Regions from separate parts of the Lentibacillus sp. Marseille-P4043 genome, predicted to be linked through region 2. Evidence: riboswitches for the same ligand, from Rfam matches in the RefSeq annotation. Region 2 holds a riboswitch; the other holds the start of a gene.

Region 1 (5,965 bases), 1.0 Mb from region 2:
CTGACGAGATTGTTCAGCCAATTTTCGTACCTCGTCGGCAACAACCGCAAAGCCTTTACCGTGCTCACCTGCACGTGCTGCTTCTATTGTCGCATTCAATGCCAATAGATTGATTTGTTCTGAAATCCCTGTAATCACTTTTACAATCGTATCGATTTCGTGAGAACTTTCTCCAAGTTTATTTATTGCACCAAATGTTGTATTTACCGTTTGATTAAACTGCCCCATTTTCTCCAAAGAATCTTTTAGCTTTACATTTCCTTCTTGCGTCAATTCTAAGGTAGTATTCGATTGTTCCGAAATTTGATTTGACCTCACCGAAAGATCTTCGATAGACTGTGTCATTTCTTCCATAGACATTGTACTTTCTTCTGTAGCTACTAATTGTTTCTTTAATCCTCTACCTACCTCATCGATTGCTGCTCTTACAATATCGGCTTTCTCGGTTGCGTATTCACCGACTTCAGCAAGATTTTCTCCTTTTTTATGAACACTTGTTGAAAATGAATGAAACTTCTCCCTTACATGGCCAAAGAATTCGATTAGTTGATTAAATACAGTATGATCGGCGCTTTTTTCATCAACTTTACTACCGATATTACCTGCCGATATTTCTCTCATTCCATTTAAGATTTCTTTATTTATATGGGGTTGATGCTTCAGTGAAAAATATTGATAAGCAAAATACACTGTTGTCCCCAATAAGATAACAATAATAACTAACATTATGGCTTCCATGATTAATAAATCCCCTGCTTTTTTATTATTTGATTCGATCTATAATGAAAATCTTAAAGTTCCCTAATCAATACATAAGTTCCATCGGCTGTATTTAAAGGAATATCATTCAACCTACTATTATCTTGATATTTATGAACAATATAATTTCCTTCAACATCTGTGTATTTCTTCATATTATGATACTTTTCCAAAACACGTATCGATTTCGGATTTGTCGCTTCAACCAAAACAGCCTTCAACCCTTGCGAAGATGCCTTTGTTATCAGTCTATTTCCTAATTGCTGAATAATTTCGTGACGGTTATGTTCAGCTGTTACCCCTATCATGAATAGGTGGAATATCTCTCCGTCATTAAGTTCTTTTCCGTTTCGTTCTTTATAATCCTCCAAGAAGCGTTTATCCACATCTTCCAAAGCATGCACAATAACATTCATATCATAAAAAGAACCTTCAAATACATCTTCCCCGATAATCTCTGGCGCATTTGTATCACCGGCAAAGACACCGACAACCTCATTATTACTATCTTGAGCGACTGCGCAGTATCCCTGATCAACTATAGTGTTTAAATAATCCTTGGTAAACTCGAAGAAATCTTCATAATTTATATTTAACTGACCTACCATCGGTTCCTGTACCCATTTGCCTGAAACATCCACTCCAACAAATGAACGTGCTAGACACTCAGCTGCTCTCTGAATTAAATCTGTTTGTTCCTTCGTTATAATTTCGTATGTATATAACTCTAATGTTGTTTGCACTTATTAACTTCCTTTCACATTTAAAAATTCCTAATTAGAAACCTAACATTACACAGAACGAGGTACATCATCGACAATTGTACCTGAGAAATCTATTCTTTCAAGTACATTCCTAATTTGCACTTGAGCAATCTTAGATGAAGGATTTACTACAAGGACATCCTTAAAACCCAAGGTGGAATAAAATTGCATCGTTTCTTCCAACTGTGGTACCACTTTTGATGGAACCGGCGTTTGGTAAGTTGCATCGACAACAAATGTATAATTTTGTCTTGATACTTTATTAATTGTATCCTGTAAATCTGTCATATAACCTTCTACATCTTCCTCTCTCATCAATCCATGCACCTGTACATGTACTTCCTTGACGGGTTCATTTACCGCCATTTTATATTTCTTTTTATCTACAACTATCATCTCTAATCCTCCTTTTTTCCTATAATCCGCTACATTTCGTTGTTGCAGTTTGTATGGTTTTTTCGTAAGAGCATAAAAAAAGACTATCCCATATGTAGACAGGGATAACCAAATAATCCTTCACATAATACTGGCAACCCGACTATCATTATCCATAGGGATTTTAGACTCGTAGCTTTGTGTCCTTACCTTTCGATAAGTTTACCTTTTTCAATTTTTATAAACATAGGACTAAACTCATGCTCATATATTACTATATCATTATAAACATTTTGTCGATTTTTGTCGATTATAGAGTTTTTTTCCAAAATTGGATATATGGGACGCGGGGACAGGTTTCTTGTCCCAGGCTGAATTGGCATAGTGGCAAGCTTGCCGCGCGGGACACCTAACCTGTCCCCACGTCCCGCTTATCAACGGCTGTTCCATTTATATATTCTCCCCACAATGTCCCTATTTCAGTAGATGTGAGCTTCAAACCTTCTATTGAAAAATAATCATTGATCTATTAAACAACACATATATTATCCATGCCACACTAATAAGGCAAATCCATCGCAAATACTTGGTAAAAAGCCATAAAAAATAGTGCTTGTCCCTAATGCCGACAAGCACCATTCCTATTCTTTAGTTTTTACCTACTTCATTTGTCAAACGAATAAATTCATCCACATCTTTTGCCATTAATTGAATTCCTGCTGCCCAGAAATCTTGTTTGGTTACATCAACACCTAAATGTTTTTCTGCTAAATTTTCTACTTTCATAGAACCTGTATCTTTTAATAGAGCAATGTACTTTTCTTCAAAGCCTTCTGGGTGTTTTAAGTATTCGGCATAAATTCCTAAGCTAAACAAATAACCAAACGTATAAGGGAAGTTGTAGAACGGCACTTCATCAATAAAGAAGTGTAATTTGCTGCACCAGAAATGCGGATGATAGCTGGATAAACTATCGTTGTATGCATCCTTTTGTGCTTGAACCATTAATTCATTCAGCCTTTTTTCCGAAACAATCCCTTCTGTTCGTTCCTTATAGAAGGCATTTTCAAATAAAAATCGTGCATGAATGTTTAAAAACATTGCCGTAGCATTTTCCAATTTGGAATTTAATAAGGCAATTTTTTCCCCAGCGTTTTTTGCATTTTCTACCGTTGCATTCCCGATAATTGTTTCTGCAAATGTACTTGCCGTTTCCGCTACATTCATGGCATACCCTTGATTTATATAAGGTAAATCCTTCATAACATGACTATGAAACGCATGACCAAGTTCATGGGCTAGTGTGCTAGTATCGTTTGGCGTACCAGTGAATGTCATAAAAATTCGTGATTCCTCAAATTCTGGAAGTCCTGTACAATACCCACCTGGTCGTTTGTTTGGACGATCCTCTGCCTCTACCCAACGATTTTCAAGCGCATGTTTGGCAAAACCTGAAAGCTTTGAACCAAAGGAAGCGAAATGGTCAATCACAAAGTCACATGCTTCATCATATGTAAATCGGGTCGGTTTCTCATCACCTAATGCTACCGGAGCATCCACGTCTTGCCAGCCCAGTTTTTCCATACCGAATAGGTCAGCCTTTTGATTCAAAAAGTCAATGAAAGGCTGTTTATTAGCGGCAACTGCTGACCACATCGCATCAAGCGTTTCTTTAGACATACGATTATATTCCAATGGTTCGTCCAAATAATTCTTGCGGTCATGTGCCTCTTGCAACGTAATCCGATAACCATCCAAATGATTGATGGTATCGGCAAAAATTGGTGCATATTTCGTCCATGCTGCTTCCCAATTTCCAAACAGTGTTTTGCGTACTTCCGGGTCTGGATCCGTATACATCCGGTTCATAGCTTGACCAACTGACAATTCTGTTTCTTTTCCATCTTTATCTGTGAATGGAATCGTCATAATCGAGACAACGGAATCATATAAACTGCTCCATGCAGATAAACCATCTTTATTTAATTCAGCGATGAGCTTTTCTTCCTCTTCAGATAAAAGCCGTTTTCCTTGATCACGCATTTCATTTAAAACAAAAGAAGTTTCCTTTAACGCTTCATCTTCCAAAAGATTTTGCCAATCGTTATCCGAAATCGCCACAAGTTTTTTGGTAAAAGTATTCGAAAGCTTTTGCACTTCGCTATATAAATCCATCACTTGTCCCATCACTACATTGGCATGTTCATCATTCATGTATGCATCATGACACATTTGCACAAATGTGGCGGATTGACCTAACCCTTTACCAATTGCTTCTTGTTTTTGCAAAATAGTTTTAAAGGTTATTGCAGATTGATCTGTGCTAAAATCCCATTCGTTCAACAAATGTTGATATGCCTGGATTTCCTCTTGAATCGCTTTCAGTTTAGCCTGTAATTCCGCTGATTTTGTACCTCCAGGAAAAATGCTTTCTAAATCCCAAGTATCTACATATTTCATATTGCTCCCCCTTTTTTTCACTATTTTAAACCTTTTGAGTGAATTTAGAAACTAAAATGAAAATGACATCACTTTAAAGATCCGCTTTTGCCAATTCATAAATAGCTTGTGCGTAAATCGCCGTTGCTTTTAATAAATCCTCCACAATAGCATATTCATCTTTTTGGTGCATCACATCTTCACGTCCCGGGAATAGTGCACCAAAGGCAACCCCATGTTCTAATGCACGTGCATAGGTTCCGCCACCGATAGCAAGTAGTTCTGCGTTTTCCCCAGTTTGTTCTTCATATACTCTTTGTAATGTTTGGATAAGCGGGTCATCTTTTTTGACATAAGCAGGCTTGGAATCGGTGAAGTTTTCCAGTTGCAGTTCATTTTCCTGTACCACTGCTTGAATTTTTTCCTTTCCTTCATCAATATCAAATGTAACAGGATAGCGCATATTTAATCCAATCCGACCGCCAGTTTCCTTATTGTAGTTCATTATTCCGGCATTAATAGTCAAATCTCCAGATACCTCATCTTGATAAACAATGTCAAATATCTCTCCACGGGATTGGTTAAAAAATGAAGCAACTGTATCAACGAATTTCTTCCCCTGAACATCCAACTCCAACGCTTGTAAAAATTGCGCCATAAAAATACCAGCATTTTTCCCGTTTCGTGGTTCTGCACCATGGGCACTAACCCCAACCAGTGTCAAAATGAGTTCATCTTCATTTTCTGAGGCATCTCCATCTAATCCTGATTCTTTAAGAAATACCTGATACTTTTGTATAATATCCTCGGCTCCACTATGTAATTTCAGGCGAACTTCAGCAAAATCTGGTACCATATTATACCTTCGTCCGGATTGGAACGACCGCAATTGAAGTTTTGCATCGGATTCAGTATGGACAGGTTGAACAATATCGTAATCTGATATCCCTTTTTCCGCATAAATGATTGGAAAGTCCGCATCTGGGACAAACCCTACACTTGGCATTTCTTCTTTTTCAAAATAATGATCGACACCTCTCCAATCACTTTCTTCATCTGTTCCAATAATCAGCCTAACTCTTTTTTCCAGGGGAAGTCCCAGCTCTTTAACAATTTTCATACCATAATATGCAGCAATCGTTGGCCCTTTATCATCACTTGAACCACGGGCATAAATTTTTCCATCCTTTATTACTGCACTATACGGATCAACGCTCCAGCCATCGCCCTCCGGCACAACATCAACATGCCCTAAAATACCAAAAAGCTCGTCTCCTTCTCCCATTTCGAGATGACCTGCTAAGTCTCCAACATTTTTGGTGATAAACCCATCTTTCTTTCCCAAATCCAACATATAATCTAAGGCATCTTTAACCCCTTGTCCAAGTGGAGCGTCTGGTTTAGCAGCCCCTTCGTCCAATACACTTCTAATTTGCAAAAGTCCTTTTAGATCCTTTAAAAAATCTTCCTTTCTTTTTAACACTTCATTCATCCAATTGATACTCATATTGCAAATCACTCCTTTTTGTTTAGGTCTATTATGCCACAATGATTGTTATATATGGCATTATTACTTAGTCCTCATAATAGACTTTATGTTTTATCACTTATTTTAAACTTCATGAATT
Region 2 (5,965 bases):
TTGCTGAGCACATAATAACCTTGACATTAGAATTTAATTTTTTTATTTCTTTTACTGACTCAACACCATTCATTTCTGGCATTGTAATATCCATCGTAATTAAATCTGGCTCCAGCTCCTGAAATTTTTCAACAGCATCTTTTCCATTTTCAGCTTCACCAACAACTTCATGGCCAAGCTTTGTTAATATATCTTTTAATTGCATTCGCATAAATGCAGCATCATCAGTTATTAATACTTTTGCCACGGCATATTGCCCCCTATGTATTATTCTTCAACTACCTGTTGTACTTCCTTGATTTCATCCATATTTAAGACACGCTCTAAATCTAGTAATAGCAAAAGTTCACTATCAAGTTTGGCTACACCATGTAAATATGCTTCCTTCACACCACCGATAAGTTTCGGTGCAGCTTCGATTGCTTGTGGGTCAATATCGATTACATCTGTTGCAGCATCAACAATTAAACCAACCTGTACAGTGTCAATACTTACAATTAGAATTTTAGGCTCATCCACCTTACGATTCGTACTCTCCAGTTGCAGCCGTTCCTTCAAGTCGATAATAGGTATTATTTCTCCATGTAAATTGATAATCCCTTTAATAAAGTCAGACGTCCTTGGCACCTCTGTAACATGTTGTAATCGTTCGATTGACAGGACCTGCTGAATATTAGCACCATACCGCTGTTCCCTTAACTGAAAAACAATAACTTTTAACGAATCTTCCATCTATAACACTCCTCTCTCCTATTTTATTAGTGCATTTGGATCAATAATTAATGACACCCGTCCATCGCCTAAAATCGTTGCCCCTGATATTGCATAAACATCTTGCAAGTAGTTTCCTAATGATTTTAAGACGATTTCCTTCTGACCAATCATGGAATCTACTAATAGACCCGTCAATTTATCACCTTTTTTGACAACGACAACAGCATGGTGTTGCTCATCCATACGCTCTTGATCAGCTGGAACTTGAAATACTTTCTTTAAAGAAACAATCGGAATCACTTCTCCTCTGAAGTCCATAACCTGCTGACCGTGTGCATACATTACCTGCTCATCCTGCAATATTACAGTTTCAATAATGGAAGAAAGCGGGACAGCATATGTTTCACTTTGAACGTTAACGAGTAAAGTCGATAAAATAGACAAAGTCAGTGGTAACTGAATGGAAAATTTACTCCCTTTGTCTTTCTCTGACTGAATGGAAATTGTTCCGCCTAATGATTCAATCTTATTTTTAACAACATCCAGCCCAACACCGCGACCGGATATGTCAGAGATTTCGTCTGCTGTACTAAAACCAGAGGACATAATAAACTGGTAAGCCTCTTCATCTGCTAGCGATTTTGCCTGTTCAGCAGTAACTAACCCATTGTCGATTGCTTTTGCTAATACTTTTTCACGATTAATTCCCGCTCCATCATCCTCTATTTCGATGAATACATGGTTACCACTTTGAAATGCACGTAAAATCAGTTTTCCCTCATCTGTTTTACCAAGCTTTTGTCGATCTTCTGGTGTTTCAACCCCATGATCAATTGAATTACGAATCAAATGAACCAAGGGATCTCCTATTTCATCAATCACCGTTCGATCGAGTTCGGTTTCTGCCCCGATAATCTCCAGGTTAACCTTTTTATCCAAATCTTTGGCAAGTCCTCTAACCATTCTTGGAAAGCGATTAAACACTTGTTCAACGGGAACCATTCGCATCGTTAAGATCAAGTTTTGCATGTCCTCAGAGACTCTTGACATGTGCTCAACTGTATCCTGTAGATCGTTGTGGTCTATCTTCGTAGAGATGTCTTCCAATCTACCACGATCAATGACTACTTCTTCAAACAAATTCATCAGATCATCGATTCTGTCAATATTTACACGAATTGTCTTTTGACCTGGTTTGTTATGGGACTTTGCGGATTTAGTTGTCTTTTCCTCTTCCTCCTGTTTATTTTCTTTTGGATTATTAGGAGTCTCTTTACTTTCAGTAGGTAAAATTGATATCTCCACTCGTTGAACCTCGGAAACTTTGTAAATCATTGCTTGAATTTCTTCTTTTGCCATAGTTGAAAGAAGGATAACCGAAACGTCCTGTTCAAATTTCTCTTCCTCTATATCTTCAACTGGGGGAATCGATTTAATCACTTCACCACTATTTTCCAACACATCAAAAACCATATACATACGAGCCGCTTTTAACATACAGTCCTCTGTTAATGAAATGGTTACTTGAAACACATTAAACCCTTGCTCTTTGGCTTGATCGACAACCGTCATCTGGTACTCATCTAAATCAAAACTGACTTGCTCTGTTGCTACATGTGTACTTGGGGCAACAACAGTTTGTCCTTTTTCAAATTGCTCTAATTGACTTATAAGAGTTGAGACATCCTTCTTGCCGTCTTCTCCTTCACTAATTGCGTCAACCATTTCTTCCAAATCCTCTGTTGCTTCAAAAAGAATATCAATTAATTCAGAAGTTACCTCTAATTGGCTGTTTCTAATTTGATCCAGTACGTTTTCAGTCTGGTGTGTTAAAGAAGCAATATCGTCAAATCCCATGGTTGCAGCCATTCCCTTTAATGTATGGGCAGAGCGAAATATTTCATTTACAATAGAAAGATCGTGTGGCTGCTTTTCTAATTCAAGAAGATTGTCATTAACTGCTTGTAAATGCTCACGACTTTCATCTAAAAACATAGTTATGTATTGATTGGTATCCAACAGTAGACCCTCTTTCTATTTCATTAATCAAGTAACAAATAAAGATCCATCTCTCCAACTTTCTCAAACATCACCGTCACTTGAAGGGCCCTTTTATGTCCTGATAAAGTCATCGTCCCTTCAATAATTGTTGGTGATGTGATATCAGTATGAAGATCTTTTTCGACAATGTTGGTTGACATGCCTCCTGCAATCATGTTCCCTAATTCACCACTAAAGGATGAAAGCATTTCCCCTTCTAATGGCATACCAAACATTACTTCACCAATCGCGCTAAAAATACTTGTGTTTCCTGATAAAACCAACTTTCCCTTTACATCGCCAGTAATACCAATTAAGACCCCATATTGAAGATGCAAGTCTTGTTTTAATAAATTTGGTTGTTTTATCTCATGTGCTACTGGTACTACATTACTCAATGATGACAGCGTTCCGTTCAGCAATTCCGTTACAGCTTTAGCGTTTCCAACCGTCGTATTTACCAAAGTGACACTCCTTTTTGATTTATGTATTTTGATAAAGTGTAAAAAAAAGGGCTATTCCAGGTTATAGAATAGCCAAATAGATTTAAAAATCATAGATTGGTAGCCAGGCGATCATTGATGCAAGATCATATAAAATGTCCATTCAGTAGACCCTAGGCTTTGCGTCCTATCCTTTCGAATAGTTTGCCTTTATTATATACGACTTTATTACTAGTTCTAAAGTAATGATAAATTAACTTACGACAAAATTCAACAAATTTCTACATTTGGGCACAAAAGTGGAAGCGACCGTTTAGCGACGTACGGACTGGACTGAACCGTAGGAGATAAAGGAAACACGGTGAGCGAGAGCGAGGCGATGTTGACTTATCGTACGGAGGTGAGGGAAGTCTCGCTAGTCGCTGGGCGCTGGAGCTGGACGTGGCTCGTCATACCCGAGAACAAATTGGAGCCAAATTTTACACTTATCTCTTAAAAAATTACTGTTTTCCATTATCATCTTCATCATCACTTAATTCTAACTCGTGATTTGGCAATATAAGGACTTCTACCCTCCTATTCTTAGCTCTATTCTCATTATTTGTATTAGGGACTATTGGCTGGTATTCTCCAAACCCTTTTGCACTAAACCGTTCAGGGTCCAATGTGTCATTTTGCAGTAACAGTTTCATATAATTAACAGCCCGCATGACACTTAATTCCCAATTTGATCCATAATCACTCGTTTTAATTGGACGGTCATCCGTATGTCCACTTACAACAATTTGGTGTGGTGGATCCGTATGTAAAAATGTTGATACCTCTTTTGCAATCCGCTTCCCAGCATCATTTACAGTGGAACTTCCAGAATCAAAGGTGACGTCATTTAAGATCGTAATTAATAACCCATCATCTGTTAATTTTGCTCCTAATGATTTAGCGAGGTCATTATTTGTTATGTATGCATTAATTTCATTCTTTAAATTCTCTAACTGTTCCCGTTCTTGCATTTGCTCCTTCTCATTGCCGGTGTCCTTTTCATCTTCATCCGTTTTAATCGTTTCACCTTCAGAATCGGTTGGTCCGGAACCTTTCTCCATGAACCCGTCACCACCGGAAAATTCACTTTTGAAAACCTGCGAAAGCTGTTCATATTTTTGTGAATCGATTTCACTCATGGCAAATAGAACGATAAACAATGCAAATAAAAGCGTTAGTAAATCCGAATAAGGTAACAACCATGACTCATCAACTTCATGCTCTTTACGCTGTTTCTTCCGTCGCATAGTCATCCTCCTGATTGAGTTTTGCCAATTCTTTCTGAGATAGATAAGAACTTAACTTATCTTTTACTACTTGGGCAGATTCACCATTGGTTATCGACAAAATGCCTTCTATCATGATTTGTTTTAACTTTACCTCATCTTTAGATTTCTCTCTTAGCTTGTTTGCAAACGGATGCCATAAAACATACCCTGAAAAAATACCAAACAATGTCGCTATAAACGCAGCCGAAATAGCATGACCTAAAACATCGATATCGTTTAAATTACCAAGAGCAGCAATTAAGCCAATTACGGCACCTAGCACTCCTAATGTCGGTGCATATGTACCAGCTTGTGAAAATACTTGAATCCCTTTTTGGTGCCTTTCTTCCATTGCATCAATTTTCTCTAACATCACATCTCGAATAAAATCAGGTGACTTCCCATCAACTACTAATTGTAAGCCCGAAGCTAAAAATGGATCACTTACTTGATCAATTTCACTTTCCAGCGATAATACACCTTCTCTTCTTGTAAGATCCGCCCAATTTGTAAATGTACCTATCACATTGTGAATTGTATTGCCATGCTTCGCCTCGGTAAACAATATCTTAAACAGTGCTGGTACTTGTTTAATTGTACTCATTGGAAAAGCAATACATACAGATGCAGCAGTACCTACAAAAATAATTAATAATGCGCCTGGATTGATTAATGCTGCAGGGCTAACCCCTTTTAACACCATCCCTACCCCTATGGCTATAATGCCCAATATAAGACCAATAAATGACGTTTTATCCACGTCTCCAACCCCCTTAGTTTTATGGTACCATCTATGTTTCCAGTCCATTCGACAAACAGCAATTGGCTATTCTTAAGAAAAGAATAGCCACATCGTTTCATATGAATTCAACCAAAATACTAGATTGTTAAACTCCAGACTTCAAGGTGCAACTCTTAACATAGATGTTTATTCTGAAGATATAGTGATATAGTTCTTTTGTAATAGTACTATATTACTTGTAATAGTAAACAAAATCCCTAAAAAAATCAATCATGATATTCAAAAAAAGATGATGATTTTAAAAAACAACTAGATACTTTCTTGCATCGTGAAAATCCGCTACAATAGTAACTAGGAGTGATAAACATGACGAAAAAGGACATTGAAGCTAAGTTAGCAGAGCTAAAATCAGATTATGCTCGTATCCAGGGTGATGCCGAGAAGTTAACCTCTTTTGGCGGGAATACAACTACAGCAGAGAAAAAACTCATCGAATTAGAAGAAGAAATGGCAGAACTTAACCGCAAACTAGATGAAATAGAATAACAAAACAGTGCAGACCAATTTACTTTGGTCTGCACTGTTTTTACTTTCCATTTCCATTATTACCATTGTTTCGTCGGGTTTCTAATTTAGCTTGGATTTTTTTATCTTGTGGTGCAAGACTAACGACGATGTCTCCGACTTCAGGCGTTGTTTTCATCTCTTCTGAATAAAAG

What was found. Region 2 has a riboswitch for cyclic di-GMP ahead of C8270_RS05980 (chemotaxis protein CheX). Riboswitches for the same ligand answer to the same signal wherever they lie in the genome.
Region 1: linked by a shared signal. The riboswitch ahead of C8270_RS00750 (hypothetical protein) and the one ahead of C8270_RS05980 (chemotaxis protein CheX) in region 2 are both predicted to bind cyclic di-GMP.

Annotation. Positions count from the first base shown of each region.
Region 1 covers NZ_LT984884.1:146,692-152,656, forward strand. The annotation lists gene C8270_RS00740 (methyl-accepting chemotaxis protein) at 1-738, opposite strand, end outside; gene C8270_RS00745 (hypothetical protein) at 792-1,502, opposite strand; gene C8270_RS00750 (hypothetical protein) at 1,551-1,919, opposite strand; cyclic di-GMP riboswitch class I at 2,049-2,135, opposite strand; gene C8270_RS00755 (M3 family oligoendopeptidase) at 2,547-4,358, opposite strand; gene pepV (dipeptidase PepV) at 4,432-5,844, opposite strand.
Region 2 covers NZ_LT984884.1:1,173,439-1,179,403, reverse strand. The annotation lists gene C8270_RS05995 (response regulator) at 1-247, opposite strand, end outside; gene C8270_RS05990 (chemotaxis protein CheW) at 268-732, opposite strand; gene C8270_RS05985 (chemotaxis protein CheA) at 751-2,733, opposite strand; gene C8270_RS05980 (chemotaxis protein CheX) at 2,757-3,218, opposite strand; cyclic di-GMP riboswitch class I at 3,314-3,416, opposite strand; gene motB (flagellar motor protein MotB) at 3,698-4,483, opposite strand; gene motA (flagellar motor stator protein MotA) at 4,461-5,264, opposite strand; gene C8270_RS05965 (SE1832 family protein) at 5,613-5,792, shown strand; gene C8270_RS05960 (cation:proton antiporter) at 5,833-5,965, opposite strand, start outside.